Regions from separate parts of the Solibacillus ferritrahens genome, predicted to be linked through region 3. Evidence: riboswitches for the same ligand, from Rfam matches in the RefSeq annotation. Region 3 holds a riboswitch; each other region holds the start of a gene.
The links. Region 3 has a riboswitch for S-adenosylmethionine ahead of SNE38_RS00270 (methionine ABC transporter ATP-binding protein). Riboswitches for the same ligand answer to the same signal wherever they lie in the genome.
Positions count from the first base shown of each region.

Region 1: another riboswitch for S-adenosylmethionine. It lies ahead of metK (methionine adenosyltransferase); the one in region 3 lies ahead of SNE38_RS00270 (methionine ABC transporter ATP-binding protein).
Region 2: another riboswitch for S-adenosylmethionine. It lies ahead of SNE38_RS11870 (O-acetylhomoserine aminocarboxypropyltransferase/cysteine synthase family protein); the one in region 3 lies ahead of SNE38_RS00270 (methionine ABC transporter ATP-binding protein).
Region 4: another riboswitch for S-adenosylmethionine. It lies ahead of SNE38_RS16750 (bifunctional homocysteine S-methyltransferase/methylenetetrahydrofolate reductase); the one in region 3 lies ahead of SNE38_RS00270 (methionine ABC transporter ATP-binding protein).

Region 1 is NZ_JAXCLE010000025.1:28,900-37,324, reverse strand. Features, by position in the region: gene SNE38_RS17455 (NUDIX hydrolase) at 1-280, shown strand, start outside; gene SNE38_RS17450 (alpha/beta hydrolase family protein) at 264-1,043, shown strand; gene pckA (phosphoenolpyruvate carboxykinase (ATP)) at 1,171-2,757, opposite strand; SAM riboswitch class I at 2,958-3,074, shown strand; gene metK (methionine adenosyltransferase) at 3,402-4,598, shown strand; gene SNE38_RS17435 (gamma carbonic anhydrase) at 4,705-5,217, opposite strand; gene SNE38_RS17430 (alpha/beta hydrolase) at 5,354-6,157, shown strand; gene SNE38_RS17425 (alanine/glycine:cation symporter family protein) at 6,290-7,756, shown strand; gene SNE38_RS17420 (pyrimidine dimer DNA glycosylase/endonuclease V) at 7,823-8,230, opposite strand; gene SNE38_RS17415 (tRNA (mnm(5)s(2)U34)-methyltransferase) at 8,272-8,425, opposite strand, start outside.
Region 2 is NZ_JAXCLE010000011.1:14,712-23,136, reverse strand. Features, by position in the region: gene nfsA (oxygen-insensitive NADPH nitroreductase) at 1-590, opposite strand, end outside; gene SNE38_RS11875 (DASS family sodium-coupled anion symporter) at 678-2,159, opposite strand; SAM riboswitch class I at 2,516-2,630, shown strand; gene SNE38_RS11870 (O-acetylhomoserine aminocarboxypropyltransferase/cysteine synthase family protein) at 2,750-4,054, shown strand; gene SNE38_RS11865 (hypothetical protein) at 4,243-4,641, shown strand; gene SNE38_RS11860 (homoserine dehydrogenase) at 4,870-5,856, shown strand; gene SNE38_RS11855 (hypothetical protein) at 5,955-6,968, opposite strand; gene SNE38_RS11850 (DNA-binding protein) at 7,240-7,470, opposite strand; gene SNE38_RS11845 (EamA family transporter) at 7,589-8,425, shown strand, end outside.
Region 3 is NZ_JAXCLE010000001.1:46,960-55,384, reverse strand. Features, by position in the region: gene SNE38_RS00305 (3-hydroxyacyl-CoA dehydrogenase/enoyl-CoA hydratase family protein) at 1-172, shown strand, start outside; gene SNE38_RS00300 (acetyl-CoA C-acetyltransferase) at 372-1,544, shown strand; gene SNE38_RS00295 (acyl-CoA dehydrogenase family protein) at 1,575-3,359, shown strand; gene SNE38_RS00290 (arsenate reductase family protein) at 3,692-4,048, shown strand; gene gcvH (glycine cleavage system protein GcvH) at 4,128-4,508, shown strand; gene SNE38_RS00280 (toprim domain-containing protein) at 4,601-4,927, shown strand; gene SNE38_RS00275 (thioredoxin family protein) at 4,935-5,237, shown strand; SAM riboswitch class I at 5,299-5,402, shown strand; gene SNE38_RS00270 (methionine ABC transporter ATP-binding protein) at 5,560-6,588, shown strand; gene SNE38_RS00265 (methionine ABC transporter permease) at 6,581-7,249, shown strand; gene SNE38_RS00260 (MetQ/NlpA family ABC transporter substrate-binding protein) at 7,410-8,216, shown strand; gene SNE38_RS00255 (LysR family transcriptional regulator) at 8,293-8,425, opposite strand, start outside.
Region 4 is NZ_JAXCLE010000022.1:14,216-22,640, reverse strand. Features, by position in the region: gene metH (methionine synthase) at 1-124, opposite strand, end outside; gene SNE38_RS16750 (bifunctional homocysteine S-methyltransferase/methylenetetrahydrofolate reductase) at 117-1,961, opposite strand; SAM riboswitch class I at 2,071-2,168, opposite strand; gene hemG (protoporphyrinogen oxidase) at 2,271-3,656, opposite strand; gene SNE38_RS16740 (globin-coupled sensor protein) at 3,825-5,117, opposite strand; gene SNE38_RS16735 (chemotaxis protein) at 5,347-5,832, opposite strand; gene SNE38_RS16730 (tetratricopeptide repeat protein) at 5,927-6,784, opposite strand; gene SNE38_RS16725 (LysR family transcriptional regulator) at 6,786-7,673, opposite strand; gene SNE38_RS16720 (alpha/beta hydrolase) at 7,869-8,425, shown strand, end outside.

The sequences.
Region 1 (8,425 bases), on a different contig from region 3:
AGCAGCTATCCGAGAAGTATATGAGGAAGCCAATGTAATAATCGAGGATGTTGAATGGTTCGCTTACTATATTGTTCACGATAATATTCCGTTTTGCAAGGCGGTTTTTACAGCGAAAGTAAAGGAAATCGAGCCCTTTGTAGGAGACTATGAAACAGAAGGTATTTTGTGGTTAACGGAAGAGGAGCTTTGCCAACAGCCAAATTTAAGCTTCTATATGCGAGATGAAGGTATGAAAAAGATGCTGCAGGAAGTGAAAAATTATGAACGCCAATGGTGAAATTTTATCAATGCATCAATATCCTTCCCCAAATCCGCATGTCCGTTTGGATGAAGTAACATATTGGTCACAAGGGTTGCGTGTGAAGGGATTGCTCGCACGTCCTAAAGCACATGGACAGTATGAAGCCCTTTTATATTTACGTGGAGGTTTACAATCAATTGGGATGGTTAGGCCTGCTCGTATCGCCCAGTTTGCGATGCACGGATTCGTCGTATTTGCCCCCTATTACCGTGGAAATCGTGGAGGGGAAGGAAAAGACGAATTTGCGGGTGATGACCGCCATGATGCAGTTTTCGGTCTTGATGTATTGAAACAATTTATTCGTGTTGAAAAGGTGAATTTGTTTGGTTTTTCTCGCGGAGGCTTAATGGCTCTATGGACAGCAATATTACGTAATGATGTAAAATCTGTCGTAACATGGGCTGGCGTCTCTGATGCAACAGCAACATATTGGGATCGTATCGATATGCGTCGTGGATTAAAAAGAATAGTGGGGGGGACTCCAAATAAAGTACCAGAAAACTATGAAAGCCGTACGCCATTATACAAAATTGAAAACGTTCAATCACCACTATTGATTATACATGGAGCTGAAGATCAACATGTCAAAATTGAACATGCCTATCAATTGGAGCGATATATGAAAGGCGAAGGGAAACAAGTTGAGACATGGTATTCATCTAGGCTGAAACATCATTACCCACCGAAGCTGAATAGAGAAACAGTGAAAAAAATCTGTGAATGGATGAAACAACAGTAATTCAAAAAAGGGATGCAGTGTGAAAATACACTACATCCCTTTTACTATGATATATTTTTAAGTTTGACGTCGTAGTATTAGTGCAGACTACATCGTCAAACAATATGTCGAGCTAATCATTAGTAATTTATACTAATGGACCGCCTTTTTTCACGATAGCTTCATCAACATCGGCAAATTTCGTGAAGTTGTTTTTAAATAGCTCTGCAAGTTCAGTAGCCTTTTTGTCGTATGCAGCAGTATCAGCCCATGCAGCACGAGGATTTAATACGCTAGAAGGTACTCCTTCAATAGCTACTGGAATATTTAAACCGAATACTCCATCTTGTGTTGTTTCAATATTGTCTAATTCACCGTTAATGGCAGCGCGTACCATTGTACGAGTATAGGCAAGTTTCATACGGTTACCAACACCGTATTCTCCTCCTGTCCAACCTGTGTTTACTAAGAACACTTGTGAACCATGCTCGTCAATTTTCTTACCTAACTGATCTGCATAGACTGTTGCAGGAAGTGGAAGGAATGGTGAACCGAAGCATGTAGAGAATACTGGTTCTGGCTCAGTAACACCACGTTCTGTACCTGCTAATTTTGAAGTGAAGCCACTTAAGAAGTGGTACATCGCTTGCTCTTTCGTTAATTTTGAAATAGGAGGCAATACGCCAAACGCATCAGCTGTTAAGAAGACAATTGTGTTTGGATGACCTGCTACTGATGGTAATACGATGTTATCAATGTAATCGATTGGGTATGCAACACGAGTATTTTCTGTTAAAGAACCATCATCATAATCACAAATACGTGATTCTGAATCAACCGCTACATTTTCCAATACAGAACCGAAGCGAATTGCATTGTAAATTTCTGGTTCATTTTCAGCGGAGAGGTTAATTGTTTTTGCGTAACATCCACCCTCAATGTTGAAAACACCATTATCAGACCAACCGTGTTCATCATCCCCAATTAATTTGCGGTCGCAATCAGCCGATAAAGTTGTTTTACCAGTACCTGATAGACCGAAGAATAATGAAACGTCGCCTTTTTCGCCAACGTTAGCAGAGCAGTGCATTGGGAAAATACCTTGTTCTGGTAATAAGTAGTTCATAATCCCGAAAATTGATTTTTTCATTTCGCCAGCGTATTCAGTACCACCGATTAAGATGATTTTCTTTTCAAGAGATGTTATAATAAATGTTTCCGAACCAGTTCCATCTACTTCTGGATCTGCTTTAAAGTTTGGAGCAGAAACAATTGTAAAGTCAGAGACATGTGCAGCTAATTCTTCTGCTGTAGGACGGATGAATAATTGATGACAAAATAGGTTATGCCAAGCATATTCGTTAATTACTTTAATCGATAATTGAGAGTCTTTGTCAGCACCCGCAAAACCGTTGAATACAAATAATTCATCGCGTTCTTTTAGGTAGTTTACAACTTTGACATAAAGCTTATCAAATACTTCTGAAGAGATAGGACGGTTAACTTTACCCCAATCTATTTTATCTTTAGAGTTCTCTTCTTCAACGATATATTTATCTTTAGGTGAGCGACCAGTATATTTACCTGTTTCAGCACGTAAAGCGCCTTCAACAGTTAACATTGCTTCTCCACGTGATGTAGCTTTTTCAACTAATTGTGGAACAGATAATTGAGTTTTGATGTTTTCCCCGTTTAAAAGTTCTTTCAGCTCGTTAGCAATTTCTACCGAATTCATCTATTAAATACCATCCTTTTTTATAGTATTCCCTTATAGTAGGGGAGTTGTTTATTAATTCAAAAATAGTATAACACATTGAAGGATATAATCTATACTAATTATGAATTATTTTTTGTGGAATTTTTAACTGTTTAAAATCGGACAAAATTTATTGACAGCCTTTATTTTTTTAGGTAGGATGTGTAATTGAACGGATACTCTTATCCCGAGCTGGTGGAGGGGCAGGTCCCTATGAAACCCGGCAACCTGTGCATATTATATGCGTGTTGGTGCCAACCTGATGCAAGGGCAAAATTACCCTTGAACGATAAGAGTGAAAGGTAACGAAGCATATATATCCTTTCCTCACGCGTGATGAACGCGGCTAATGAGTGAAAGGATTTTTTTGTTTAATATGAATTGTATATAAATAAGAAATGACCTTTCAAAACCTCGTGTCAAAGCAATTAAGCTTGACGTTTATCGTGTCTCGCCTTGCAGTAAAATATACTGCTCTAGAGACTTGATTGGTAAAACCATTTTCTACTCTGAAAAGTAGGATTTACTTTATCGAAAATATAAGCGGGCATGGGTAATGAGTACCGTATCGTTTTCGTTTTAAAATATAAAACAATTGCCAAAGTGAATTAGGAGGAAATGACATGAAAAATCGTCGACTGTTTACATCAGAAAGTGTAACGGAAGGACATCCAGATAAAATTTGCGATCAAATTTCGGATGCCATTTTAGACGCCATTTTAGCAGCAGATCCAAATGCACGTGTAGCTTGTGAAACTACGGTAACAACAGGCTTAGTATTAGTATCTGGTGAAATTACAACTACTACTTATGTAGATATGAAAGGGATTATCCGTGATACTGTAGCAGAGATTGGCTATACACGCGGGAAATATGGTTTTGATGCAGAGAACTTAGCTGTACTAGTTGCAGTTGGTGAACAATCACCGGATATTGCACAAGGTGTAGACCAAGCGTTAGAAGCACGTGAAGGTTCAATGACGGATGATGAGTTAGAATCAATCGGTGCTGGAGACCAAGGTTTAATGTTTGGTTACGCTTGCAATGAAACGCCTGAACTTATGCCTATGCCTATTTCTTTAGCACATAAATTGGCGCGTCGTTTAACGGAAGTACGTAAAACAGGAGAATTAACGTATTTACGTCCAGATGGTAAAACACAAGTTACTATCGAATATGATGAAAATAATATACCGGTCCGTGTTGATACAATCGTTATTTCCACACAGCATGATGAAGAAGCAACATTAGAACAAATCCAAAAAGATATTAAAGAACATGTAATTAAACCAGTTGTTCCTACTGAATTATTAGATGAAGCAACTAAATATTTCATTAATCCAACAGGTCGTTTCGTAATCGGTGGTCCAAAAGGTGATGCTGGTCTTACAGGTCGTAAAATCATCGTAGATACGTATGGTGGTTACGCACGTCACGGCGGTGGTGCATTCTCTGGTAAAGATGCAACGAAAGTAGACCGCTCTGCAGCATATGCAGCGCGTTATGTTGCAAAAAATATCGTTGCGGCAGGATTAGCGGATCGTGCAGAAGTTCAACTGGCTTATGCAATCGGTGTTGCGCAGCCAGTATCAATTGCAGTAGATACATTCGGCACTGGTAAAGTAGAATCTGCCAAAATCGTAGAATGGGTACGTGAGCTATTTGATTTACGCCCGGCAGGAATTATTAAAATGCTGGATTTACGTCGACCAATCTATAAACAAACAGCAGCATACGGACATTTCGGACGTACAGACATTGATGTACCATGGGAAAATACAGATAAAGCGGCTGAACTTAAAGAAAAAGCCGGACTTTAAAGAGGAAAGGAGCGTTCAGTCAAATGGACGGCTCCTTTTCTATTATTATGGAAAATAATATACTTCCTTCATTTATATGGTAGGTGAGTTGAAAGATAGCGAAATGTCATTTCTGTAGTGATTTATAGTATTGTCCCTTCGCTACGTATTCATTAATTATGCGATCCATATCTGCCCGGTCCTCTGCATTTACTTCACGTACAACTTTTGCTGGGCGCCCCATAGCAAGAGAATTGGGAGGAATCACTTTTCCAGGTGGTACGAGACTGCCTGCACCAATAAATGCTCCTTCACCTATTTCTGCACCATCCAAAATGATGGAACCCATACCGATTAAAGCGCGTTCTCTTATTGTACAGCTATGTAATGTTACTTGATGACCTACTGTTACTTCATCTTCAATAATGAGCGGATAGGCAGGGCTTTGGTGAAGACAACTTAAATCCTGAATACTAACTCGATCTCCAATAATTGTTTTATTCACATCACCACGTATCACTGTATTAAACCATATGGAAGTATTTTCCCCTATTGTCACATCGCCAGTAATTGTTGCATAATCAGCAATAAAGGCAGTTGGGTGAATATTTGGTGATTTATCTTTATAAGGGTATATCATGTTCAATTCCTCTTTTCTTTTATAGAATGTATTATAGCTATTGTAATCGTATCAAATCACTATTAATTTTCAATTATCATCTTTTAACTTTATATAATAAATTATAGCAGACTGTTTTATGTAAGGAGGATTGACCATGTGGAAATGGGAAACAGAGCATCAACCAAAAGCCGTAGTCGTTATTCTACATAGTGCATATGAACAGCATCGGTGGTACGCATGGTTAATCGAAAAATTTCGGAGTGCTCGCTTCCATGTAGTAATGGGGGATTTGCCTGGGCATGGTGAGCAAGGAAAGTATGCAAGATATCATGACGAAAATTTTGAAGAATACTATAATTATACAAAAGTGTTATTAAAGGTTGCTCTAGAATATAATTTGCCTCTTTTTATTGTAGGTAATGGATTAGGCGCATCTATTGCAGCGTACGTGCTGCAGAAAAATAAAATAGAATGCGCAGGTGTTGTCCTTACATCACCGTGGCTTCATTTTAAATTAGCGCCTGGGAAACTATCCAATGCATTATCAAGCTTTAGTGCTATAACATCGAATGTGAAATTAAAACATGAATTGAGCATACAATATTTCACCCGTAATACAGATGTATTGATGGAGTTAAAGGAGCAGTTACCATTAAATAGTATGGTGACTGTTAAATGGTATCGGGAATGGCAGCAAATGACACGAATAATCCGTGATCCTGAAAATAAATTCCCTGATATTCCACTGTTACTAATGACTGGGGAAAATGATAAAATAACGGACATTAGTACTTCTAAAAAATGGATGATGGAACAAAAACTTTCAGAATTTCACTATAAACAATGGAATGGATGCCTGCATAGCTTGTTTTTTGAAGTGGAACGTGAAGAAGTTTTCCGGTACACAATTGATTTTATTAATAATGTCTTAAGAGACCTTGGATATATTGTAGAATAATAAAAAATCTAACAAAAGTCGAATTTTGTTAGGTTTTTTTTTAATTTTAGCAAAAAAATATATCGAAATTTTAGAATATTTGTAATATACTAAATTTCTAATTAATACAATAGTTCAACAAGGGGGTAAAATATGGATTTTATTAATGATTTTGTAGGATGGGCCAATAATATATTATGGGGTCCTGTAATGATTTACGGTATTTTAGTCGTAGGTTTGTTCTTTTCAATCCTGACAAAATTTGCTCAAGTCCGGTTAATTGGGGACATGTTCAAGTTAATGTTTAAAGGAGAAAAATCAGAGGCAGGTGTATCTTCGTTCCAGGCATTATCCATTGCTTTGTCTGGTCGTGTCGGTACAGGTAATATCGTTGGTACAGCTACAGCCATCGCGTTCGGTGGTCCTGGTGCGGTATTCTGGATGTGGGTTACTGCATTTATTGGAGCATCAACAGCCTATATGGAATCGACTTTAGCGCAAATCTACAAAGAAAAGAAAGATGGTCAATATCGTGGTGGACCTGCATTCTATATTGAAAAGACAACAGGTATTCGTGCCTTAGGTATTATTTTTGCCATTGCGATGATTGCATCTGTTGCATTTTTAATGCCGGGTGTTCAGGCAAATGCGATTGCCGGCGCGGTAGATAATGCATTTGGAATTGAACCTTGGATCACTGGTTTAGTTACAATTCTTTTGTTGGCGGTTATTATTTTCGGCGGTGTTAAGCGTATTGCAAATGCTGCGCAAATTTTAGTTCCATTTATGGCATTAGCTTATTTATTGGTAGCGGGTATTATTATTATTATGAATATTACAGCTGTGCCTGATGTATTTGCTTTAATTTTCCGTAGTGCCTTTGCGACAGATGCTGTATTCGGCGGGATGATCGGGAGTGCAATTTTCTGGGGTGTAAAACGAGCGATTTACTCAAACGAAGCTGGTCAAGGTACAGGGGCACATCCTGCTGCCGCAGCAGAAGTATCACATCCAGTAAAACAAGGTCTTGTTCAAGCAGCATCAGTTTATATTGATACACTATTAGTATGTTCTGCAACAGCATTAATGATTTTATTCATGGGTACATACAACGTACATGACGGTAGCCAAGACGGTCCATTAATCGAAGCAAAAATGGATGAGACAATTACTTATTCAGGCTTTACTCAAGCAGCAGTAAATGACGCGTTCCCATCTTTAAATAACTTCGGATCTGGATTTGTAGCGATTTCATTGTTCTTCTTTGCTTTCACTACATTAATGGCATACTATTACATTGCGGAAACAAATGTTTCGTATATGCTAAATGGGAATGCCAGAAGGATAGGAATTTTCTTAATGAAATTCGTATTATTGGCTTCAGCATTTTACGGCACTGTTAAAACATCGGATTTAGCTTGGGCATTCGGTGACGTAGGGCTAGGGTTAACGGTTTGGATTAACGTCATCATGCTATTATTCATCATGAAACCGGCTCTTATAGCTTTAAAAGACTATGAGCAGCAGAAAAAAGAAGGTAAAGACCCAGTATTTGATCCAATAAAACTCGGAATTAAAAACGCGGATTTCTGGGAGACATATAAGAAGCAAGATAAATAGAATAAAAGGAGCAGCCTATAATAGGTTGCTCCTTTTAATATGCGAAGAACTTTTTGAATGGACCAGTTATTTGGAATCTCTTTTTTGCGAGTAAAAATATAATTGTAATGCATCAAATTGTTCTTTTGAAAAATCTTTTTGTCCTCGAATATATTTTTCATATAAATTATAATAACAAATAGTTAAATACTCGTCGTTATGATGATCTTTAAAGGGTGTGTAATTCGGGGGAATTGTTATATCTGTAAAATAGCGCTCCATTTTATCAATCGTACGAATTGTAATATTACGGACCAGCATTTCTTTAAGTACAATTTGTGTGTAAATATATAGATCTTCTTTTGGATAGTCATATACATAATTAATAAGTATATGGCGGTCTTCCTTAGCAAATATACTATTCAATTCCCGCCATTGGGCAAGCAACTGGCTTTTTGGGATAAATGGGATGAGCTCGGTGTGCCATAAACGCATATAATTCACCTCTTTACTAGATAAAAAAGAGCTAAGAAAACTTAGCCCTCTTTCGGAAATTCTTTTACTTTTTCTAATGCAATAATAAATGGTGGGTCATTTTTTTGATTCATAAATTCATAGCGTAAAACATGAACATGCTTTTGGGATAAATTACTGACAAATTCAATTACTTCATTACGCTCATCTTTGCCG
Region 2 (8,425 bases), on a different contig from region 3:
TCGTATTCATCTAAAAGAGTTTCATACTTTTCAACGTTATAGCTGTTTTCGTGTAACACGGCATCTACTGGTAAACGTGGTTTTGTTTCGTTTCGTTTTGTAGGTGTCCCGATTGTCATTGCAAATAGTGGGAATACATTTTCCGGCAAGTTGAATAGGTCGCTAATCTCATTTGGATTTGTACGTGCACCGCCAATATAGCAAATACCGTAGCCCATTGCTTCTGCTGCAACAACGAAGTTTTGAGCAAATAGTGAAACATCTGCAACCCCTACAAGTAAGTTTTCCGCTGAGTCTGTGACGATGTTAACACCGTGCTTTTGACCTGCTGCTTGTAATCGCTTGAAGTCTACGCAAAATAGAAATGAGGCACCAGCTGTTTGGAATTGGAATTCATTCTTCGATAGCTCACCTAATTTTGCTTTCTTTTCTTCATCCGTTACCCATATAACACTATATGCTTGAACAAAGTGTGAGCTTGCTGCCATTTGGGCCGTTTCGATTAAATCAATGACCGTATCTTTTGAAATTACTTCACCTGTATATTTCCGAACAGATGAGTGACTACGTAACAATTCTCTCGTTTCCACATGAACATCTCCCTTTGTATGTATTAGAAAAGCTTAAAGGAACGATCCCTTTAAGCTTATTTTAGTCAATTTTCTATGTGAAGTCGATTATAATAGCCCAATCCATTTCCAGTAGGTTGCACTAAGAAGAAGTATTAAAATATAGCCAACGATTGTTAGCGGAATACCTGACTTCAAAAAATCCTTTGTTGTAAATGCGCCTGTACCATAAGCAAGCATGTTTTGTGGCGCGCTTACTGGTAATAGGAATCCGAAACAAATAACAAATTGCTGGATTAACACAAATCCAATTTGGTTTTCTACAGGCATCGGTAAACTAATAGCCAATGCAATAAATACGGGAATTAGTGCGGAAGCCAAGCTCGTCGCAGATGCAAAACCTAAATGAATGACAATGTTGAAAACAGTAACTAATGCAATGGTAGCTAAAATAGGCATTGTATCTAATCCAAGAGAACCGAAAATCGTATCGGACAGCCATGCGGCACCTTTTGTACTTAAAAGCGTCGTTCCGAGTGAAATACCAACTGCAAAAACAATCAATGTACCCCAATCAATACGGCTAGAAGCTTCTTTCCAATTGAATACACCAATTTTAGGTGTCAGTAAAAAGGCAATTGCCAATATGGTGATTGTTGTTGTATCAAATGGATGCAATTTTCCTTCTGTAGACCAGAAGAATAATAATAAAATAGATGTAATGATTAACGTGATTTCTTTGCGTTTTAATGGACCTAGCTCTTGTAATTGCACACCGATAATTTCTTTTCCGCCAGCGATATTATCCGTTTCTGGTTTTATTAATTTAATCATAACGAAGAATAATACAAATGACATGATAATAGAAAACGGCGCAGCATACATAAACCACCTGCCCCAGGAAATATCGACTCCAAATTCAGAGTTAATAAAACCAAGTGCTACTAAGTTTTGCGCAGCAGCAGTTTTAATCCCCACATTCCAAATTGAAACAGCTTGAGTAGCGGTAATAACTAACAACGCCGCAAGTCTACTTTCTTTTGATAAACCAAATGCAGCGACAACCCCTAATAGAATGGGTACAACTGCACCAGCACGAGCGGTCGCGCTTGGTACAACAAAGGCTAATACAATTGCTACTAAAATTGCGCCAACTACTAATGCTTTCGTTTTTGTTCCAACCAACGATAAAACCCACAGTGCAATACGCTTATGTAAGTTTGTAATTTGCATCGCTGCCGCTAAAAATAATGCGGCTCCGACTAATGCAACGGAGGAGCTACTAAATCCACCTAATGCTAATTTTAATGCTTCATTTGTACCCATTTGTACAGAAGGATCTTCCATACTCGGAGCCAAACCCAATAAAACAGCGATGGATGCCAAAATCATTGCAGAACTAACCGGATAGGCTACGGCTTCGGTTACCCATAATATAACGGCAAATGCTAAAATAGCTAATGCTCGTTGTCCAACAACGGGAAGATCTCCACCACTATTTGGAAGTAAAACAATTGTAATGAGTGCTGCAAACGCTAAAACTATCCATACAGGTTTTAAATTTCGTTTACTTGTCGCTTCTGTTGCCATACGTAACGCCTCACTTCATTTAAAGTTTTAGTTAAATAATAAATTAATAAGAAAAAATATACCCATTTTTCTAAAAGTCAAACGTATTCTTTATTTCCAATTGTAGGGGAAATCCTTTAACAATTATGATTATAGCACTTCCGAAAAATGATTAATGTTAATATTTGGTGAATAAATATCTTGAGAAAAATCTTGTTTTAAGCAGAAATTGTATAGAAGAGTATAATTATTTTAGTGTAGGGAGATAAACCATTTTTGAGAATAAAATTAAAATCAGAAAATTTTAATTTTTTGGTTGACTTATAGAATTACTCTGTTTTATACTGAAAATCAACGATGGAACATAAATCACATATCTCTTATCAAGAGCGGCGGAGGGAATAGGCCCTGAGATGCCCGGCAACCAGTGAGTGATCAACTGACTAAGGTGCTACATCCTACAAAATGGACAGTCATTTTGAAAGATAAGAGGAGGCAAACTTGCTCATACGCAAAACCCTCTTCTTAACTGAAGGGGGTTTTTTTCATTTAAAAAATCCTCCTCAAAAACACCGATTTCACCATCGAATAATTTTTAGGAGGTTATTAGAGTGACGAATTTAAGACCAGAAACTTTATTATTGCACGGGGGGCAAAAGCCAGATCCTGTGACGGGGGCAATTGCAGTTCCCGTATATCGTACAACTGCCTATGCATTCAATGACACTGCTCATGCGCAACGTCTATTTGCATTACAGGAAACGGGCAATATTTATTCTCGTATTATGAATCCGACAGTTGGGGCATTTGAAGAACGTGTTGCTTTACTTGAGGGTGGCACAGCTGCAGTAGGGCTATCATCTGGCGCAGCAGCAGTGGCATTCTCCATTTTAAATGTAGCCGGTGCAGGAGATGAAATTGTCGCAGCAGGTTCTCTTTACGGAGGGACATACAATTTATTCGCAACAACATTGCCACGCTACGGCATTACGGTCAAGTTTGTAGACGAATCAAATCCGGAAAATTTCCTAGCGGCAATTACTGATAAGACGAAAGCAATCTTTGCTGAAATTATCGGAAATCCAAGCTTGAAAGTACTGGATATTGAAGCGGTAGCAAACATCGCTCATGACAATGGTCTTCCTTTATTAATCGACAGCACATTTGCTTCCCCATATGGAAGTAATCCGATTGAATTCGGCGCGGATGTTGTCATTCATTCTGCAACAAAATGGATTGGCGGTCATGGAACGACGATTGGCGGGATTGTCGTTGATGCCGGGAAATTCGACTGGACGCAAGGAAGACATCCAGGATTTACGGAACCGGATACTTCTTACCATGGCCTACGCTACGGGATTGACACAGCAGGCGCTGCATTTGCGACAAAGCTTCGTGTTCAACTATTGCGTGATTTTGGTCCAACATTATCTGCTGACGCGGCATTTAATTTCCTACAAGGACTAGAAACGCTTCATTTGCGTATTGTCCGACATAACGAAAATACACAAAAAGTTGCAGAGTATTTAAGAAACCACCCATTTGTGGAATATGTAAATTACAACGGCTTTGAAGATTTTGCAACACATGATTTGGCGAAGAAATATTTGAAAAACGGCTTTGGATCGATTATTACGTTCGGCATTAAAGGCGGACGTGAAGCAGGTCGCCAAGTAATTGATAACGTGGAATTGTTCTCGCATGTAGCAAACGTTGGGGATGCCCGTTCATTAATTATCCATCCTGCTAGTACAACACACCAACAATTATCTGCAGAAGAATTAAAAGTAGCCGGTGTTTCAGAGGAGCTCATTCGCTTATCAATCGGTTTAGAGGCAGCAGAAGATATTATCGCGGATTTAGAACAGGCATTAGCGAAAGTTGCGGCTGAAGTAGGCGCAGAAACAAACGCATAAAACTTTAAAAAAGGCTTAGCTTTTCCCATTCGAGAAGCTAAGCAATTTTTAGAAAATTAATCCCTACTATTTATATAAGTTTTATTGACAAAGTTAATACCTAGTAATACAATTGGAATAATAAAACTACCAACCAAAATATTTGAAATAATGTTGCAGCATTATTGAAAGAAAAGGAGTTGTTCGACATGGGGAAAGTATACAGTGCACAAAATGTAGCAGCCTATATTATTTATGAATTAAACGAAGTAAAGGAATATATAAACGCTTGTGCAATTCAGCAAATTTTAGCGGATGTAAATGTCATGTGGCAAAAGGTTTTTGGGCATAGTGCTTTCTCAGAACAAACTCACAATCTAGAAACAACAGGCTATGTCATAAAGGAAGTGGATGAGGAGTATAACATTCATGGAAGTGCACATATTTTAACTCCTGCACGCGAATGGTTTTTAAAATACGGCGAGTTCCAGTTAGTGCAACGTCCATATGCGGTGCCAAATTACTCCGTAAAAGAAGAACTTGTTATGACAAAAATTTTAAATGCGCATCGTTTGCGCGTATATAATTCCGTAAATGTAGCAGTATAAAATAACTTTAAACACTAGCCAGAGAATTTCTGCTAGTGTTTTTGTTTACCCAATTTAGCTATTAAACAATAGAATTTAAATGAAATTTGACCGTTTACAGTAAACAAATGTCCTTCTAGGAGAGATTCTCCTTGTTTTCATGTATTATATAGGATAGAATTTCTTTAAGATAAATTATTTGAATTATTCGTCAATATATATGTGTTAAGAATTTGGAGGAGAAAGGCAATGGCAACAATCAAGGCAGCGATCTTAGGATTTGGCACAGTAGGTCAGGGAATTTACCATATTTTAAATGAGAAGAGGCAGGAGCTTCGCGAAAAGCTGGGTGTAGAACTGGAGGTCGCGAAGATTTTAGTGACTGATGCTAGTCGCGAGCGTGTACCGGGAACGATGCATTTAATGACCGAATCGATGGATAACGTACTGGAGGAAAGTGGCCTGCAAGTTGTATTTGAAGCGATTGTAAATGAAGAACCTGCATTCACTTACTTAAAACGAGCTGTTGAGGCTAAATGTCATGTCATTACAGCAAATAAAGTCATGCTTGCTAAACGGGGCGAAGAGCTTGAAGCATTAGCAAAGTTAAATGGTGTATTCATTGGCTTTGAGGCAACTGTAGCAGGTGGTGTACCTATTATAAAAACGATGAAAAATATCCTGCTTGTAAATGAAGTAAGATGCGTACAGGGAATCTTGAACGGAACAACAAACTACATCTTAACGAAAATGCGTGCGGAGGGCTGGAGCTTTGAAAAGGCATTAAATGAAGCACAGCAATTAGGATATGCAGAAGCAGATCCATTTAATGATATTTCGGGTCAAGATGCCTTTAAAAAGCTGATGATTTTATCAAGCTTAGCATTTGGAGAACAACCAAACTGGGCAGATGTAGAAGTGATTGGCATTGATACAATATCAGCCGAGCAAGTAGCCGATGCGAAAGCGCAAGGGCTACGATACCGTCATGTGGCAGAAGTTGAAAAGCTGGAAGATGGTACAATTCATGCAAAAGTTGCACCGCTCTTAGTAAATAATGAACATCCACTTTATCCGGTAGATGATGTCTTTAATGCCGTAACGATGGAAACAGACTATATCGGCACATTATCCGTAATCGGACCAGGAGCAGGTATGTATCCGACAGCAAGTGTCATGGTAGAAGATTATGCGGAGATTATTGGCAAACGGGCAGGTTTTACAGTAACAATTTAACAAAAGAGAAGCTATCTCACTTAATGAATTAAATATTATCCATGAAGTATAAGACACCATTGTTCCTCTTTAGAAACAATGGTGTCTTTAGGTTGCTGTTACGAACTCTGCTGTACATTAAGGGTAGAATCAAATTTTTGAAACAGGTCTCTAACAGATGGGTGTAGTTGATTGTTTTCTTCTATAATTAACTCTTGTATCTCACTCTCTTTTATCATCCTATAAATCGTTTTTAACTGATCCACTTGAACGGCTGTTGGTGTGTTGATAATCATTTCGTTAAGAAAGGTAATGGGACCGTTTAAAGAAACATTTAGTTCAGGATTCAAGGTAAAGGCTAGCTCGAACAGATGTTGAGCATTTCTAAATTCCTGTAAGACCGGCTCTATGATATACCATATCTCCTGAGGGTCCTGAAGGGTATTTTCACTGGCTTCTTGTATTGGGACCGTTTTCTCAAAGGCTATGCCCATAAGTTCATAAGCATCTTTAAAAAGAGCATAGGAAGCGGGTGGATTATAATAATCGTTCATATTCTCTTTTTTATAAAAGGTTTCCTTTTGAAGTCCCTTTACCTTTTGATCGTAAGTGATTTTTTGGATAATGATATTACTGTGCTGCGTCATATGCATCACAATTCCCGGCTTTCCATCAAAAGTTGCGGTACTAAAATCCAGGGAGCCTAGTTGAATATAATCATCAAATAGCGGGTAAGAATTTTCACCATCTTGCACTAACAACAACCAGTTCTGACCATCGTCCCAAGCGAATAATCCATTCTCCATTTTTCCTGCATTTACGTACAATTCAATAATTTCCTCTTCACCATCTTCATCAATATCTAAGCTTTTTTTCTTATAAAGAGTCTGGGGATACTTTTCGATATTTTTTGATGAAATAGTTGAATAATCACTGTTTGCTTGTTCATTCATTGCTACCTCGAGTGCTTCTCTTTCATCCGTTATCGTTTTTCTGAGAGCCTCATTTTCTAGTGACATCTGGTCCACTTGTTTTTTTAAATCATGTATCTCTTTAGTCTGATCTGTATTTGATTGAGTGCATCCACTCAGTATACCTGCAAAGCATACTGCTCCTAATAAAAACTTTCTCATTACAATCCCCCTTATAGAGCTTTTAATGTAAATTAGAATTCCACCTAGTTATTTTTATGTAAATAATACTTAATATTAACATAAATTGGTTAAGTAAGCTTCTTAGAATTAGATAAATTAAATTACGAAAAGAGCTTGGATAAGGAAAAGACTCTTATTAAGAAACGGATATTTTACGCCAGCAAAAAAACGCCATTTTTCTCAGGGAGAAAAATGGCGTTTTTGGCTTATGTCCGAGGCTCTTTTCTAAGAGTAGATTTTGCATTTTTCTTTAGTCCTCATCCTTAATATCCACATCTTCTGGGATAGGAGTGTTTTTCCAAATCTCGATTTCCTCTTTTATTCGCTCAAGCTGCTGATGGTACGTTTCAAATTGCGCACTGTTAATTAAAAAGTTTTCACCATCATGCACTGCTTTAATACGACCAGCATAAATGTATTGTAGAATCTGGTGCTCCGGCATGCCTATATCATTTGCAGTTTGTTCGACTGATTTATACATCATGATGCCTCCTTTTAATTTTGGGTTAATTCTATTATAAATATAATTTAGAGAAAGTTCATCTCGATTGGCTATTCAACGTATGATAGCATAATGGTTATAAAAGCGGGGTGTAATAGTGAATATTTTACCGTACATATTTGTTTTATTGGCTGCGATGCTTTGGGGGACAGTCGGTACGACACAAACATTTTTAACAGAAGGTATTTCCTCATTCGCAGTTGCTGGTATTCGTTCAGCAATTGGCGGGGGAGTTTTACTGATCGCAGTTATTATTATGAAGAAAATTTCGTTTCGTCAATGGTCATGGAAGTGGACTATTCTGGCTGCGATTGCGATTGCTTTATTTCAAAGCTTGTTTTTCACATCTGTCCGTTTTACAGGTGTGGCGGTAGGGACTGTTGTGACAATAGGAAGCTCACCAGTATTTGCAGGAATAATCGAATGGGCCTTTTGGAAAGTACGCCCAACACTTGTTTGGGCAATTGCCACCGTGTTGGCGATTGTCGGCTGCTTACTGTTGTTTATGAATCAGGGAGATACAACGATAAACCCTGTTGGAATTGCATTGGCGCTGGCAGCAGGCTTCATGTTTGCCCTGTATACGAATGTAAGTAAGCAGCTGATGAAACGCGAGGAAACGTTACCCGCGGTTGCGATGACCTTTATACTTTGCGCATTATTTTTATTGCCATTGGCAGCGAAGGATGGTTTCAGTTGGGTAACAGAAGGCGTAAACCTTTGGGCAATGCTATTTATGGCGCTTGCTGCAACGAGTTTGGCGTACATATTATTTTTAGGCGGATTAAAGAAAATCAGTTCGTCCGCTGCAGTGACATTAAGCTTGGCCGAACCTTTAACAGCAGCATTACTTGGCGTATTTTTAGTAGGCGAGCATTTAACATTTGTAGCTTGGATTGGCGTTGGTTTATTATTAGGTGGAATTGTAGTATTA
Region 3 (8,425 bases):
TAAAAAGCTGGCATATGTCATCGCAGGCGGCAAAGTACCATATGGAACTGAAGTATCAGAAGAGTATTTATTAAACTTGGAAAAACAAGCGTTCCTAGAACTAGTAGCAGACCAAAAATCGCAAATGCGTATGCAGCACATGCTAGTAAAAGGAAAGCCGTTACGTAACTAATATTTGAACTATTAAAAATCACTTTGATATGGAATATAGGCAAGGACACCTCTGGATAAGCGTTCGTATGAGACAGCTGTTTCAGACCACGCTCCCGGAAGTGTTCGCCGAAATGAAATCAACGGTATGTTGAGAATATGTCGCTGGCAGGCAGATTACGAGTTTACTTGCTAGCTAATCACAAGGGGGAAACATCATTATGCGTGAAGCCGTTATCGTTGCAGGAGCACGAACACCGATTGGACGTGCGAAAAAAGGAACTTTGGCAAATACTAGACCCGATGATTTTGGTGCAGTTGTAGTAAAAGAAACGTTAAAACGTGCGGGCTATGAAGGACCAATTGACGATTTAATTATGGGATGTGCGATGCCTGAAGCAGAGCAAGGAATGAACGTTGCCCGCTTAGTAGGAGCATTGGCAGGTCTTCCAGATACAACACCAGCATTAACAGTAAATCGCTTCTGTTCATCAGGATTACAAACAATTGCGTATGCAGCTGAGCGTATTATGCTTGGTCATTCAAAGGCAATCGTTGCTGGGGGTACGGAATCGATGAGTATGATTCCGATGACAGGCAATACTGTGCGCTTAAATCCTAAGTTAGCTGAAGATGCACCACAATATTATATCGGGATGGGGCATACAGCAGAGGAAGTGGCAAATCGCTACAATGTAACTCGCGAAGATCAGGATGCTTTTGCTGTACGCTCACATGAGTTAGCTGAAAAAGCAATTAAAGAAGGTAAATTCAAAGACGAAATCGTACCGGTAGAAGTTACGGAGTACTATGTCGATGAAAACAATCAACTAAAAGAAAAGACAATAATATTTGATACAGATGAAGGGGTTCGTCCAGGTACTTCGGTTGAAACGCTGGCAAAATTACGCCCAGCCTTCAATGTAAAAGGTTCTGTAACAGCAGGGAATGCTTCACAAACTTCTGACGGTGCAGCAGCAGTATTAGTAATGGATCGTGAAGAAGCAGAAAAACAAGGGATGAAGCCACTTGCTAAGTTTTTAGGTTTCGCTGTAGGTGGAGTTCCACCGGAAGTAATGGGTATCGGACCAATCGTAGCGGTACCAAAAGCATTAGAAATTGCAGGGATAACTCAAGATCAAGTAGATTTATGGGAAATTAACGAAGCGTTCGCATCGCAATCAATTCAGGTAGTACGTGAATTAGGTATTGACATTGATAAAGTGAATGTTAACGGTGGTGCCATTGCATTAGGTCATCCGCTTGGAGCAACCGGTGCAATCCTAACAGTAAAACTAATTAACGAACTAAAACGTCGCGGTGGAAAATATGGTGTTGTAACGATGTGTATCGGCGGCGGTATGGGTGCAGCAGGGGTATTTGAAGTATTGTAATTCACAAAGGAAACTAGGGAGGAATTTATTATGGAACAAACAACAAATAGCATTATTAAAGGTGGCGGCTTCTTAATCGAGGACGTGGAAATCAACCGAGTATTTACACCTGAAGACTTTACAGATGAGCAAAAAATGATTGCCCAAACAACTCAGGAGTATGTTACGAATGAAGTATTACCAGTTGTTGAAAACTTAGAGCATCATGAGTTTGATCATTCAGTACGTCTATTAAAAACAGCTGGGGAACTAGGTTTACTTGCAGCTGACGTACCAGAAGAATACGAAGGTCTTGGCTTAGACAAAATTTCTTCGGCATTAATCGCTGAAAAAATGTCTCCAGCAGGCGGGTTCTCAATTACTCACGGTGCACATGTTGGTATCGGTTCATTACCAATCGTATTATTCGGTAACCATGAGCAAAAAACTCAATATTTACCGAAATTAGCTTCAGGTGAGTTAATTGCGGCATATGCATTAACAGAACCAGGTTCAGGTTCTGACGCATTAGGTGCAAAAACAACTGCCAAATTAAATGAAGCAGGTACACACTATGTATTAAATGGTGAAAAACAATGGATTACAAATGCAGGCTTTGCAGATGTATTCGTTGTGTACGCTAAAATCGATGGCGATAAATTTACAGCATTCATCGTAGAGCGTTCATACCCTGGAGTTTCAGTTGGTCCGGAAGAAAAGAAAATGGGGATTAAATCTTCTTCTACTCGTACGTTAATTTTAGAAGACGCACAAGTGCCGGTAGAAAACTTACTTGGTGAAGTAGGGCGCGGTCATATTATCGCATTCAACATCTTAAATATTGGACGTTATAAATTAGGGGTAGGTACTGTAGGTGCATCTAAACGTGCATTTGAATTAGCAGTAGCTTATACAAACCAACGTCAACAATTCAAAACTAAATTATCGGATTTCAACTTAACAAAAGAAAAGATCGCATCAATGGCTTCTCACATTTATGCATCAGAATCTTTAAACTATCGTACAGTTGGTTACTTTGAAGATCGCTTGAATCAGTTATCAGACGAAGAACAAAAAGACGGTAAAGCAATTGCTGGAGCGATCGCTGAGTATGCAATTGAGTGCTCGATCGCAAAAGTATTCGGTTCTGAAACTTTGGATTACGTAGCAGACGAAGCAGTTCAATTACATGGTGGTTATGGCTTTATGGCTGAATACGAAGTAGAGCGCATTTACCGTGACTCACGTATTAACCGTATTTTCGAAGGTACAAATGAAATTAACCGTATGATCGTGCCAGGCACTTTCATGAAAAAAGCGCTAAAAGGTGAATTACCTCTATTACAAGTAGCACAGGAATTACAAAATGAATTATTAATGCTTATGCCGGAAGAAATCGGTAACGAAGCATTAGAGCAAGAAAAATATTTAGTGAAAAATGCGAAGAAAATTGCTGTACTTGCAGCAGGTGCAGCAGCACAACGCTACGGTGCCAAACTAGATGCAGAGCAAGAAATTCTAGTAAACATTGCAAACATTGCGAACCAATTATATGCAATGGAATCTGTAGTGATCCGTACACAAAAAGCAATTGAGCGTGACGGTGAAGGAAAAGCGGCACAAAAAATTCTTTATACACAAATCTTCTGCCAAGAAGCATTTGCAGAAATCGAAAAAGAAGCAAAAGAAACATTAATCGCTTCAGTTGAAGGCGATGATGCACGTATGATCTTATCAGCATTACGTAAATTAACACGTAACAACCCTTACAACTTAATTCCGAAAAAGCGTGAAGCAGCAGCGAAATTAATCGATGCTGAAAAATATGTAGTTTAATAGATAGAATATAATCGGATGCAGGAAGCTGTATCCGATTTTTTCTACGGAATAGATTTTCTAATAAAACGAAAAAAGTTCTAATATACTTTAAACGGTGCTAATTTAAATCGCATGTTCTAATAAAAGTGGCTGTTTTTCTAATATGTTTTCAAAAGTTTCGAATAAGAAAATGATTACTTCTTAAAAGCATTCGAGATATTCTAATATCATCAAAAATCTTCTAATATTAATTAATTTCAATATAACTCCCACAATGTAATTCCAATTTTGATTTGTTTTTCTATATCCGTTACAATAAGGGAAAATCAATGGTAAAGAGGAGTTCATTTATGACAGTGAAATTTATCCAATATCCAAAATGTACTACATGTAAAAAAGCACAGAAATGGTTAGATGAAAACGATGTTCAATATGAAAATATTCACATTGTTGAACAAACGCCTACTAAAGAACAACTTAAAGCGTATTATGAAGCGAGTGGGGTACCTTTAAAGAAATTCTTTAATACTTCAGGTATGAAATATCGTGAGCTGGAACTAAAAGACAAATTGCCTTCAATGTCTGAAGATGAGCAATTGGAGTTATTAGCTTCAGAGGGTATGCTAATTAAGCGTCCGATTGTAACAGATGGTAAAAAATTAACATTAGGTTTTAAGGAGTCTGACTTCTCGGAAACATGGAAATAAACCGGTATTCACGTTGTATTTCCGAACGAAATATGGCAAAATGAAGTTGAATGTACTACATAATAATGGAGGTTTTTTAATGAGCACACCTAAAGAATTACTTTATTCAAAAGAGCATGAGTGGGTAAAAATGGAAGACGGCAAAGCAACAATCGGGATTACGGATTTTGCGCAATCTGAATTAGGGGACATCGTGTTTGTCGAGTTACCGGAAGTAGGCGACGAAATTTCAAAGGATCAGCCATTCGGCAGTGTAGAATCTGTTAAAACTGTTTCGGAACTTTATGCGCCAATCTCAGGTAAAGTTGTTGCTATTAACGAAGAACTTTTAGACAACCCAGAATACGTAAATGAATCTCCATACGGAACTGCTTGGATGGTTACGATTGAAGTAACAAACGATGCAGAAGTTGAAGAATTAATGGATGCAGATGCTTATTCTGCATTAATTGAACAATAAATATTTAAACACCAAAGCCTAAAAGTTAAAGGTTTTGGTGTTTTTTTGATATTGTATAGATAGCCGTAATTGATGAAAGGAAGCGTATCTTTATGGGAAAATGCATTGTAGTTGAAGGACGAGCTGATAAAATGAGGTTAATACCCCTATTGGCTGAAGAAGTTACTATTCTTTGTACAAACGGAACAATAAGCGAAGTCAATTTAATCGAATTACTAGAAGACTATGAGCATTATGAAATTGTAACAATGTTTGATGCAGACAAGAATGGTGAAAAGTTAAGAAAACTAATGAACCGAGCATATCCTGAAGTAAAACAGCTTATCATACCTCAAGAATATGTAGAGGTTGAAAAAACGCCTACTATAATTTTACGGAACTTATTAATACAAGCAAAATTTTCAATAAAAGAAGGATGACTTATATATGGAACAATGGTCAAGAGAGCAGTGGGAACAAAATATACAACAATATGATCAAACAGCATTTTTTCTATACACTCCAATGTGTGGTACTTGTGAGATATCTGAAAAAATGCTAAAAGTAATCGAGAAATTACTACCAGATTTACCATTAGGTATGGCAAATATCAATTATATAGAAGGTTTGGCCAACGATTTGAAAATTGAAAGCGTACCTTGTTTAATTGTTTCTGAGAATGGAAAAGTGATAAAAAAGTTATATGCATTTAAATCCGTACCATTTTTGTATGAAATATTAAAAAAGTAATTGACGTCTTCTCTTTAGCATGATAAAGTAACAGACATAATAATAAAACTTAATAACGTTACTCTTATAAAGAGAGGTGGAGGGAAGTGCCCTATGAAGCCCGGCAACCAGCATTTTATGCAAAGGTGCCAATTCACACAAAGTTTAAACTTTGAAAGATGAGAGAACGGTTTACCGTATAAATTTTTATGTGAAACCTTTCTACTTGTCGTGAGTAGGAAGGTTTTTTTGGTGTAATTTTATTTTCGAAGATGCGAAAAAAACACCAAAAACATTATATTGAAATTACAGGTAGGTTATTTCAAGAGAAGGGGTACAACGCATGATTGATATACAAAATATCACGAAAGTATATAACACAAAAAACGGTGAGCTTACAGCGGTAGACAATGTTAGCTTATCCATAAAAAAAGGAGAAATATACGGTATTATCGGCTACAGTGGTGCTGGTAAAAGTACAATGATCCGCCTATTAAATGGTCTGGAAAAACCTTCAACAGGTTCAGTTATTGTAGGTGGACAGGATATTTCTAAAGCTTCAGGGGCAAAGTTAAGAGAAGCACGCCAAAAAATTAGTATGATATTTCAGCACTTTAATTTGCTTTGGTCACGTACAGTCGAAGAAAATATCGCATTTCCTCTTGAAATCGCAGGTGTTTCAAAAACTCAGCGTGAAAAGCGAGTAGAAGAGCTTATTGAACTTGTAGGTTTAAAAGGAAGAGGAAGAGCCTATCCATCTCAACTTTCAGGTGGTCAAAAACAACGTGTCGGTATAGCCCGCGCATTAGCGAACAACCCGGAAGTTCTACTATGTGATGAAGCCACTTCAGCACTTGATCCTGAGACGACGGATTCGATTTTAGAGCTATTACTAGATATTAATAAAAAGATCGGTTTAACAATTGTATTGATTACCCATGAAATGCATGTTATTCGCAAAATCTGTAACCGTGTGGCTGTTATGGAGGCAGGGAAAGTAGTGGAACAGGGAGATGTGCTACAGGTTTTCCAAAATCCACAAGCGCCGATCACAAAAAATTTCGTTTCACAGGCTTCTGGGGAAACACAGGAAATGCAAGCCTCACTAGAGCAAATCTTAGCGAACTATCCAGCAGGGAAAATTGCCAAATTAACATTTGCAGAGGCAACGACAGAACAGCCGGTTATCTCTCAGATGATCAAGCAATTTGACATAGTTGTTAATATCGTTCACGGGAAAATCTCCAATACAACTGGTGGTTCATTCGGTACGTTATTTATTCATATCGATGGTGAGCAACATGAAGTAGAGAAGGCATTAAACTTCTTAACTAAGCAGGAAATTCAAACGGAGGTGATTGAGCATGCTTAATCAATTATTTCCGAACGTTGACTGGGGTAAAATGCTTGATGCAACATACGAAACTGTTTATATGACAGCTGTAGCGACAGTCATTACATTTATCCTCGGAATTCTAATAGGAATTGTATTGTTTTTAACAAGCGACAACCAGTTATGGGCAAATAAAATCGTTCACTTTTTAACAGGATCACTCGTAAATATTTTCCGTTCGATTCCTTTTATCGTATTAATTATTTTGTTAATTCCATTTACAAAGTTTTTACTGGGAACAATTCGGGGTGCCAATGCAGCATTACCAGCGCTTATTATCGGAGCGGCACCATTTTATGCCCGCATGGTATTAATCGCACTAAGAGAAATTGATAAAGGTGTTATCGAAGCAGCGCGCTCGATGGGAGCCAAAACATCGACTATTATTTGGAAAGTACTAATTCCGGAAAGCTTACCAGCACTAATTTCCGGTATAACAGTAACAGCAGTTGCTTTAGTCGGCTATACAGCAATGGCTGGCATTATTGGAGCAGGTGGACTAGGGAATTTGGCGTTCCTTGATGGATTCCAGCGTAACCGTACAGATGTCACGCTTATGGCGACAGTCTTAATATTAGTTGTAGTATTCATTATTCAATATATTGGTGACTTTATTACGGTAAAAGTGGATAAACGATAGTTCGTGACTTACAGGTCATAATTATATAAGCCAAAGTTTTTTGAACAATAATAAACGCAAACTTACAAGAGTGCGCGTTTATACATTCAATTTACTGAATATAAAAATTGTTCGGTTAATAATGGCTAAAAATAACAAATAGAGATAGGGGTAAAAACAGATGAAAAAATTATTATCAAGCATTATTTTAGGAGCTTCAGTCTTAGCATTAGCAGCATGTGGAGGAGATGACGATACACTAAAAGTCGGTGCTTCAAATACACCGCACGCGGTAATCTTAGAAAAAGTAAAACCAATTTTAGAGGAACAAGGCATTGAGCTGGAGATTGCTACATATACAGATTATGTCCTTCCGAACCAAGATCTAGAAAATGGTGATATAGACGCAAACTACTTCCAGCACATTCCCTACTTCGAAGCACAAAAAGCAGATTTCGATTATGATTTTGCAAATGCTGGTGGTATTCATATCGAGCCAATCGGCGTATATTCTAAAAAGTACAATTCATTGGATGAACTTCCTGAAGGGGCAACGATTTTACTGTCAAACTCAGTAGCAGATCATGGACGTATGCTTTCATTACTTGAAGCACAAGGTCTAATTACATTAGCAGATGGTATTGATAAAACAAAAGCAGAAACAAAAGACATCGTAGATAATCCGAAAAACTTCGTATTTGATGCAAACACTGCAGCTGAACTATTAGTGCAAATGTATGAAAATGAAGAAGGTGATGCTGTATTAATCAACTCGAACTTTGCAATTGATAATGGCATTAACCCACTGGAAGATTCAATCGCAATCGAATCAAGTGAATCACCGTATGTAAATATTATTGCTGTAAAGTCTGGTGAAGAGGATTCTAAAGAAATTAAAGCATTAGTAGATGCATTACGTTCAAAAGAAATTCAAGATTTTATCCTTGAAGAATGGGGCGGCTCTGTAGTACCAGTTTCAGGCGAATAAAATATATGGAGTTGCTTTATTTAGGCACTTACTGCAAAGAGATTAGCTGAGAAGATTCTCAACTAATCTCTTTTTTTCATTGGAATCTTGTTAAACGTGAGTAAAATTTAGACACAAAATCTACAAATACTTGTTCAGATGGGGCGAGGTCGCGGGTCGATGGTGCAATAATGCCGACTGTCCGTCTTATGGATGGAGTTGCAATGGGT
Region 4 (8,425 bases), on a different contig from region 3:
CGTCTAATTCTTCTCCACCAAAGTCTTCATATGTTAAATTTTCTGCCTGAAGCATCGTCCCCATGGCACCATCGATGATTAAGATTCTTTTTTGTAATTGCTCATGAATTGGGTGATTATACATTTGACTGAACTCCTTTACTTTCCACATCATATTGTTTTACATATTCCATTAATTCCAGTGTCATTTCATAACGTAAGAACGGGGTAATTAAATAAATCCCATTAAAGTATTTGCACGCTGTATCGAGCAATTCTTTCGCAATGGCAATGCCTTCTGCTGTAGCTGCATCTTTATCGTCCCCACAGGCTGCCATACGAGCAAGTACTTCATCAGATAGTTTAATCCCCGGCACTTCATGGTGTAAAAACTCTGCACTGCGTGATGAGGTAAGCGGCATAATTCCAATATAAATCGGCGTATCCAAATGCTTCGTCGCCTCATAAATTTCGATTATTTTTTCTTTCGTATAAACCGGCTGCGAAATGAAATAATCGGCACCATGTTCAATTTTCTTCTCTAAACGGGCTACTGCACGGTCCAGTACACGCACATTCGGATTAAATGCAGCGGCCACAGAAAAATCGGCTTGTTTTCTTAACGATTTCCCTGTAAATGAACCACCTTTATTTAACTGCTTAATTAACGAAATTAGCTCCATTGAAGACACATCATATACACTCGTTGCACCCGGGAAGTCTCCAACTTTCGTCGGGTCTCCTGTTATGACAAGAATATCATGTAGCTCCAAAGCATTCAGTCCCATTAAATGCGATTGAAGACCAATTAAATTACGGTCACGACATGTTAAATGCGGCAATGAACGAATACCATGTTCCTTCAAAATAGCCGCCATCGCAATATTGCTTATACGGGGTGAAGCAAGCGAATTATCGGCCATCATAATAACGTCCGCCCCTGCGTTCGCCAATTGTTTTGCCCCTTCAACAAAGCCTTCAATTTCAAGATGTCGTGGTGTATCAAGCTCCACAATAACAGAACGCTCACGTTTTGCTTTTTCATGAAGCGGTTCCTGCTTTCGAGGTTCTGCAATACGAACAAATTGCGTATGGCCATGCTTTTCCTCTTTTGTTTCAACTGGCGTTAAATTTGCTAAATATTTTTTTACTGCTGCTATATGCTTCGGCGTAGTCCCACAACAACCACCAATTAAACGCACCCCTTGGTTTACAAGCTCTACAGCTGCACGTGCAAAATAATCGGTTTCTGATTCATATACAACACGCCCATCTTCTATATCTAAAAGAGAAGCATTTGGGTATGCCGATAGAAAGGCGGTTTTAGGTAGATTTACCCCTTCAAAAGCCTGAATTGTATGAAATGGCCCTAAACGGCAATTGCTTCCAACAATATCTGCACCTACTCGTTCAAGGTCTTGTAGTGCTTCGTTTAATGTCATTTGATTTTGAAGTACACCTGGCTCCTGCATCGTTACTTGTGCAATAATCGGTAAATCGGTCATTGAACGTAATAGATGGACACAATGCGATAATTCTTCAAAATCGTAATACGTTTCCAGTAAGAATCCATCCGGTTCACCAGCTAGTAATACTTCCACTTGCTCTTGAAAGGCAGCTAAGATTTCATCTAATGTTGCATCACTTTTTCGAATCCCTCGAATGCCACCGATTGTTGCCAGAACATACTGTCCCCCCGGAGCAGCTGCTCGCTTCGCAATCTTCAGCGCAGCTTCGTTAAATTCCTTTACACGACTTTCAAAACCATATCGAGCTAACTTAATCGCATTCGCTCCATATGTATTTGTTTGAATAATGTCTGCACCTACAGCAATATATTCACTATGAATTTTCTCGATAATTTCAGGCCGTGCAATATTCATTTCCTCATGGCAGTAATCCAACCCATAGGAATAAAGTAAAGTTCCAATTGCTCCATCCGCCGTTAAAACGCGTGTTTTTAAATCTTGTAGTAAACCCATTGCTTCCACTCCATCATTCACAGTATTTTCAGTATATTTTTAATACAAAAAAGCCTTCTTTCATTAAGCAAAAGAAGGCTTGATAGTTGTCAGTCGTCAACTTAATCCCTTCTCATCTTCTGGCAATCGCCACTGGATTTAGCACCTGACATAATGTTGGTTGCTGAAGTTTCAACGGGCCAGTCCCTCAACTTCTCTCGATAAGAAATTATATGAATTTTTCTAAAATTTAAAATTAAAAATTATTTAAGTAATCATATCGTTATCTAAATAAGACGTCAATACCCTTTAGCCGAATAAAGTATTTCTTTACATAATTCGTGTAATAATTTGTTCCGCCGTTTTTTTACCATTTTGAATACATGCACCAATCCCTACCCCAAAGTAGGAACATCCAGCTAAAAGCAGATTCGGGTAGTGCACTTGTAAATAATCTACAACTTTTGATAACGCTTCATTATGCGCTAAATCATAACGGGGCATCTGATTGATCCATTTCGTAACATTTACGACGGTCGGTTTCGCTTCAATACCCAAACTTAATCGGATATCCTCCATTGCGACTTTCTTCAACTCTTCATCAGGCATTGCTACCAGCTCTTCATATCGCGGATTAATGTTTTTATAAAATAAACGAACGAGCAGATTCCCTTCTGCTGACGTATGCTTCCATTTACGACTTGTCCATGTAGATGCATTGCATACTAAATCACTATTATGGGAGACAATAAAACCTGTACCGTCTGCTGGTAAAACATTGTCCGGTACATCAAAGCCAACATACATCGTTAAAGCAGATGCCGTTGTAAACTTTTCAAGCTGTACATCCAAATTGTCGTCTTGCAATACAGTACGTACTGTATCATTTGGTACGGCAAGAACAACGATATCCGCTATAATCGTTTCGTTTTCTAAAACGACTTCATACTGTCTGCCTACTTTTCGTATTAGCTCTGTTGCGGTCCTTTTTATGAATTCCACTTCTGGCAACTGCTCTTCAAGACGGTCAATTAATGTAGATAAACCCTTTCGAAAAGAAATAAACTTCTTATCTGCTGCTTTTTCAAACTGCTCGCGATTTGCTTCAAAACCATTCATAATCGACCCATAATTATTTTTATAATCTACTAAATAAGGTAACGTTGACGCTAAGCTCAGCTGATATAAATCACCTGAATAAACCCCTGCCAATACAGGAGCAATTTGTTTTTGCACAATTTCTTCACCTAAAAAATATTCTAAAAATGAACCAATTGAACTTTCCTTTGTAAAATCTTTATTTGGAATTTCAATATCCTGTAATGCCCTTTTCTTTCCTTCTTCTGAAATTAACGTGCTCGACATAAGTGATTCCACACTCATCGGAATGCCGAATGTTGACCCTGCGGGAATAGCATGCAGCTCATTATTAGTATGAATGTAAGAAATGCCTGTTTCGTTATAAACAAGCTCCGATTCAAAGTTAAGCTCTTTCACTAGCTCTAGCACATTGGGATGACGCGCTACAATGGAATCCGCACCGGTTTCCATAATAAATCCCTCTTCATACTCTGAATGTATTTTTCCGCCTAAATACTGATTTTTCTCTATTAATACTAACCGCGCTTCAATATTCTTTTCATGCATTTGATTTTTTAAATAGTGCATCGTACATAATCCAGTAATCCCGCCACCTACAACTACTACTGTTTTCATGTTGTTCTCTCCTATTTCGTTCACTTTTTCTTCTCTTAGTATAATCGTTTTCACCAGAGATATGGACAGGCAGATAAAACAATTTTCAAAATTTAAAGTCATCGCTTATAATTTCAAATTAAAAAGCTATGCAAAAAGGAAGAACCTTTCGCATAGCTTTCTTTTAAGTTATTCTAAGTCGTGCGAAATTTGCGCCAATGAATCTGCAGAATTTGTTACTAAATCAAAGGCACCCGCAAGTTCTACTATAACGTCTCCAATTAGCCCCACCTCTTGCTCGACTAAATCATTTTGCTTTTTCGTCTCAACCATTGAATTAACAATAGCATTAAACTGAACTTCAGTAGATTTCATACTTTCTTCCCCGATAAGTATCGCTGCTTTTATTTCCTGCAATGATTCGAGTAGCTTTGTCGTTCGGATATCTGTATTTTGCAACAGTCCCTCTACATTTATTGCTGAATTTTTCGTCTGCTCCGATAGTTTCCGCACTTCCCCGGCTACAACACCAAAGCCTTTACCAGCTTCTCCAGCACGGGCTGCTTCTATCGCTGCATTTAGCGCCAATAAATTAGTTTGATTCGCAATGTTTGTTACTATACCCATCGTGGATTCCATCTCTTTTGATATGTCAGCTAGTTTATCTATTTCTGACGAAATCGTTGCTACTGATTGATTGATTGCAGTCATACTCTCTGATTGATGCTGAACTTGAGCTTTCCCTTGATTTGCCTGTTCTGTAGCCACCGATGAAATATCACTCGCTTTTTTCGAATGGGATACAATGACCATGGATTGTGCACTCAGTTGTTGGAACGATGCATTTGTTTGCTCAGACATTGTCGCTAAATTAGAGGAAGATTCAATAATAGCATTTCCTATTTTACGTTTTTCCTCTACTAGCTTTTCTTCCTTTCTTTCCACTACTGCTTCATATTCTTCTAAAACAACTTGCTGCTCTAGGTTTAATATTTTCGATATGGCTGCAAGCGTAAGAAAACGTTGCTCGTCGTTCTTAATATTTACATTTACTAAATGAATAAAATCTATTAATAGGTTTGAAAAGGCCGTCATATACCATTTCGTTTTTAATCCAATATGTACATGGATACGCGCAATTTTTTTTCGTTTCTCAAAGTACGTATCGTCAATAATTCCACTAAACATTTCGCAAATATGGGTTTTCAAAGTACCTTTCAAACGGTCAACTGAGCTATGTTTATTAATTATTTCAACCAAACTATTTTCCAGACCTAGTTTTTTATAAAAGTTATCTACAATATGTTCGATGTTATTATCAACATACGGTTTCATTACTTTCAAGTATTTTAAATCTTCTTTTGTTAAGCCTAACATTTGAATTTGTGTCCTTAATTCCTCATCAGATACATACGCTAACATTACCTCATTATGTATTGATAAATCTTCCTGATTCTCTATATCCTTTTTTTTAAAAAACATATGTTTCCATCCTCACCCTATTGGTATTTCCTTTTGTATACTATGTAATTGGAAACAATGTAAATGTATAAATTCCCTTGTTACTTAAAAGTAAAACCAAAGCCTCAATTTAAAATAGTACCGCTTGTTATCTTGTATAATTTAGCAAATTGTTACAATAAAAGCAATCCTACTAATTAATTTTTAATAGGATTGCTTCTCATTTCCATTTTGATGGAGCAGGTTATTCTTATTTAAAAGATAGTTGCTGTGTCAGGGAAATAATTTCCGCTTCTAGCGATGCTGAACGCTTATCAAAATAACGTATGCGCTCTATACTACGATTTTCGATATGTTTATTGGAATCCAACATATTAATAACATCACAAGTGAATAGCTTTAGCGTTCGAAAACCTGATTCAATCTTCCTGACCTCTTTGCCAAATGTTAAAGCGGTGTTATCTTTAGTTTTACCTTTTTTAATTTCGATAATATTTTTATTAATGAGATGATCAATCTCATTATAACGATCTGTTTGTTTATAGGTCATCATTTGGATTCGTTGATTGTATTTGATGACATCTTTATTTTCTAATCCAGTTTGGACATATTCTCTTAAATATTCAACAATTGTACAAAGCGTTGTTAAACTTTCACGTTGCTCCAATAGAATTTGCTGTAATTTTTGAATAACATCTTCACTGTCATTAGAAGAGATATGCGGTACTGCAAACATAAACATAAAAATTCCCCTCCTTATCACTTTCCCCTATTGATTACATTCCCAAATTTATTAGGAAACTAAACATACAAATTACTATGAAATATGATTAATTTTCATCAAATCCTTTAAAGCTTTCAAGGCTTTCCAATTTTTCACGCCACTTAGCAGCTTCTTTAAGATTTATTTGTTCGTAATAGATTACTATTCTTTTAGTAGCTTCTCTATCGCCCAGCATACTAGCCTGCTTGTAATAAGTCATTGCTCTGTCTACATCCTGAATAACACCATGACCATGCTCATAACAGTAACCTAAGTTATAAATCGCATCGACATGGTAATGCTCGCTCGCTTTTCTAAACCACTCGATTGCTTCTTTATCGTTCTGTTGTTGACCAAGTTCCCCTGAATAGAAAATCATACCAAGGCGATATTTAGCCTCTGCATATTGAAGATCGGCACTGCGTTTATAATATTCCAAAGCTAGTGATGCATTGCATTGGGTACCCAAACCTTGCTCATACATAATTCCCAACGTATACATCGCTTCTGGTACACCATGTTTCGCTGCTTTTTCAAACCAAAGGAACGCTTTTTTTTCGTCCACTTCTGTAGCTTCCCCATTGAAGTACATATCAGCTAAATTATTCATCGCATCGCGGTGACCTAAATTTGCTGCGTCTTTATACAATGAGAATGCTTGCTGTTCACTGCCTTTTCCACCAAGTCCTTCAATATAACAATTCGCCAGCTCATACATCGCCTCTGAATTTTTATGTTCACTGACTGTAGTAAGTAAATTGTACATTTCCTCAAAAAATCCATACTGTTTATATAATAAAGCAACATTGATCATTGCTTTTTCCATACCCTTTTCCGCTAATTCGAACTCCTCAAGCCATAGCTCTATATTATCTAATCCTTGTTGCTTAAACCATCCAAAAAATTCAGTACGCTTGTCCATCATTTCAAACTTCCCTTTGCTGAAAATAATTTAATAAATATTGTCTGAATTCAACAACAGCAGGTGGTAGATAGCGATTTTTTGCCCAAGAAACACCAACGGAACGATAGCACGGCGGATCAACCTTTAGCCTTTTTACTTTGTAATGGTCAAGCCCCTTAATATTTGGAATAAGGGAAATACCCATCCCAGCTCCAACAAATCCTGCCACTGTATGCATTTCTTCAGCAGCAAATGTTGTATTAAGCTCAATCCCCGCATCTAAAAAAAATTCATCCACTAACTGTCGCAGCGAGTTGCCTTTTTTTATCGCAATAAATGGTTCATTTTTTACTTCATCGAGCTTTACCGATTCTTGCATAGCTAATGGATGTGTTGTCGGAACAATTACGAAAAGTTCCTCAACAAACAATTCTTCTGTTTCTATTTCAATTACCTTTGATTCTATTTTTTGAGATAGGCACAAATCAATGGCCCCTTCTTCCAACCTTTTCATTAAATTTAGTGAAGTAGCCTGCGTCAAAGAAAAATGCATATTCGGAAATGCCGCGCTCGTTGAAGCGATTAATTCAGGAACTACTTCCATACCGAGTGTATGAATAAAACCAAACGACACTTCTCCTGAACCTGGCTTAATAATATCTTCAAATTCCTCTTTAATACGATCATATTCATCTAAAATCACATTTACACTTTGCAAAAAAAGTTCACCAAATCGATTTAAATAAATCGAACGACCTTCACGGTTAAATAGTGGCACACCGAGATGCTGTTCGATATTCGCTATTGACTTACTTAACGCTGGCTGGGAAATAGCTAAAACTTCAGCCGCACGTGTCATATGTTGCATTGTAGCAACGGTTTTGAAATATTGAAGCTGTTCAATCTCCATAATTCAACCCCCACATTATTCATAACTTTTTCGACTCAAAACAATAAGAATAATAAATTGTACTTATATATCTATACTCTTTATAATAAGCGATAGCAGCTAGTTTTCATAACAAAAATAATTTAAAATTTCAATAGTTTTTATAAATTTTTATAAAATGGACATAATTAATTTTACAAAGGGGTCTAATAGACAATGAAACTCATCGCGCCGAAACCTTTTACAATGGAAGCCGGTAAACGTGCTGTTTTATTACTGCATGGATTTACTGGAAATACAAATGATGTAAAACGTTTAGGAAAATATTTAGCGGATCGTAACTACACAGTTCATGCACCATTATATAAAGGTCATGGCGGTGGTCCTGACTTATTAATCCAATCTCAACCAACTGAGTGGTGGGATAGTGTAATCGAAGGCTATGATGATTTACGTAATCGTGGCTATGAAGAAATCGCAGTAGCAGGTGTTTCCCTTGGAGGTATTTTCTCATTAAAGCTTGGAGAAGAACGACCAACAAAGGCAATTGTTACAATGTCTGCTCCAGCAATGTCAAAATCAACGGATAGTCTGCAAAATCGAATTGTTGAATATGCGATTAACTATAAAAAGTTATCAGGTACGTATGACGAAACAGTAGATAGCCATACTAAAATTGCTGAACTCATGAAAATGCCGTCTTTAAATTATTTACAGAGCATGATTAATGAAACAAGCGAAAAGTTAAATGTCATTGAAACACCTGTTCATAT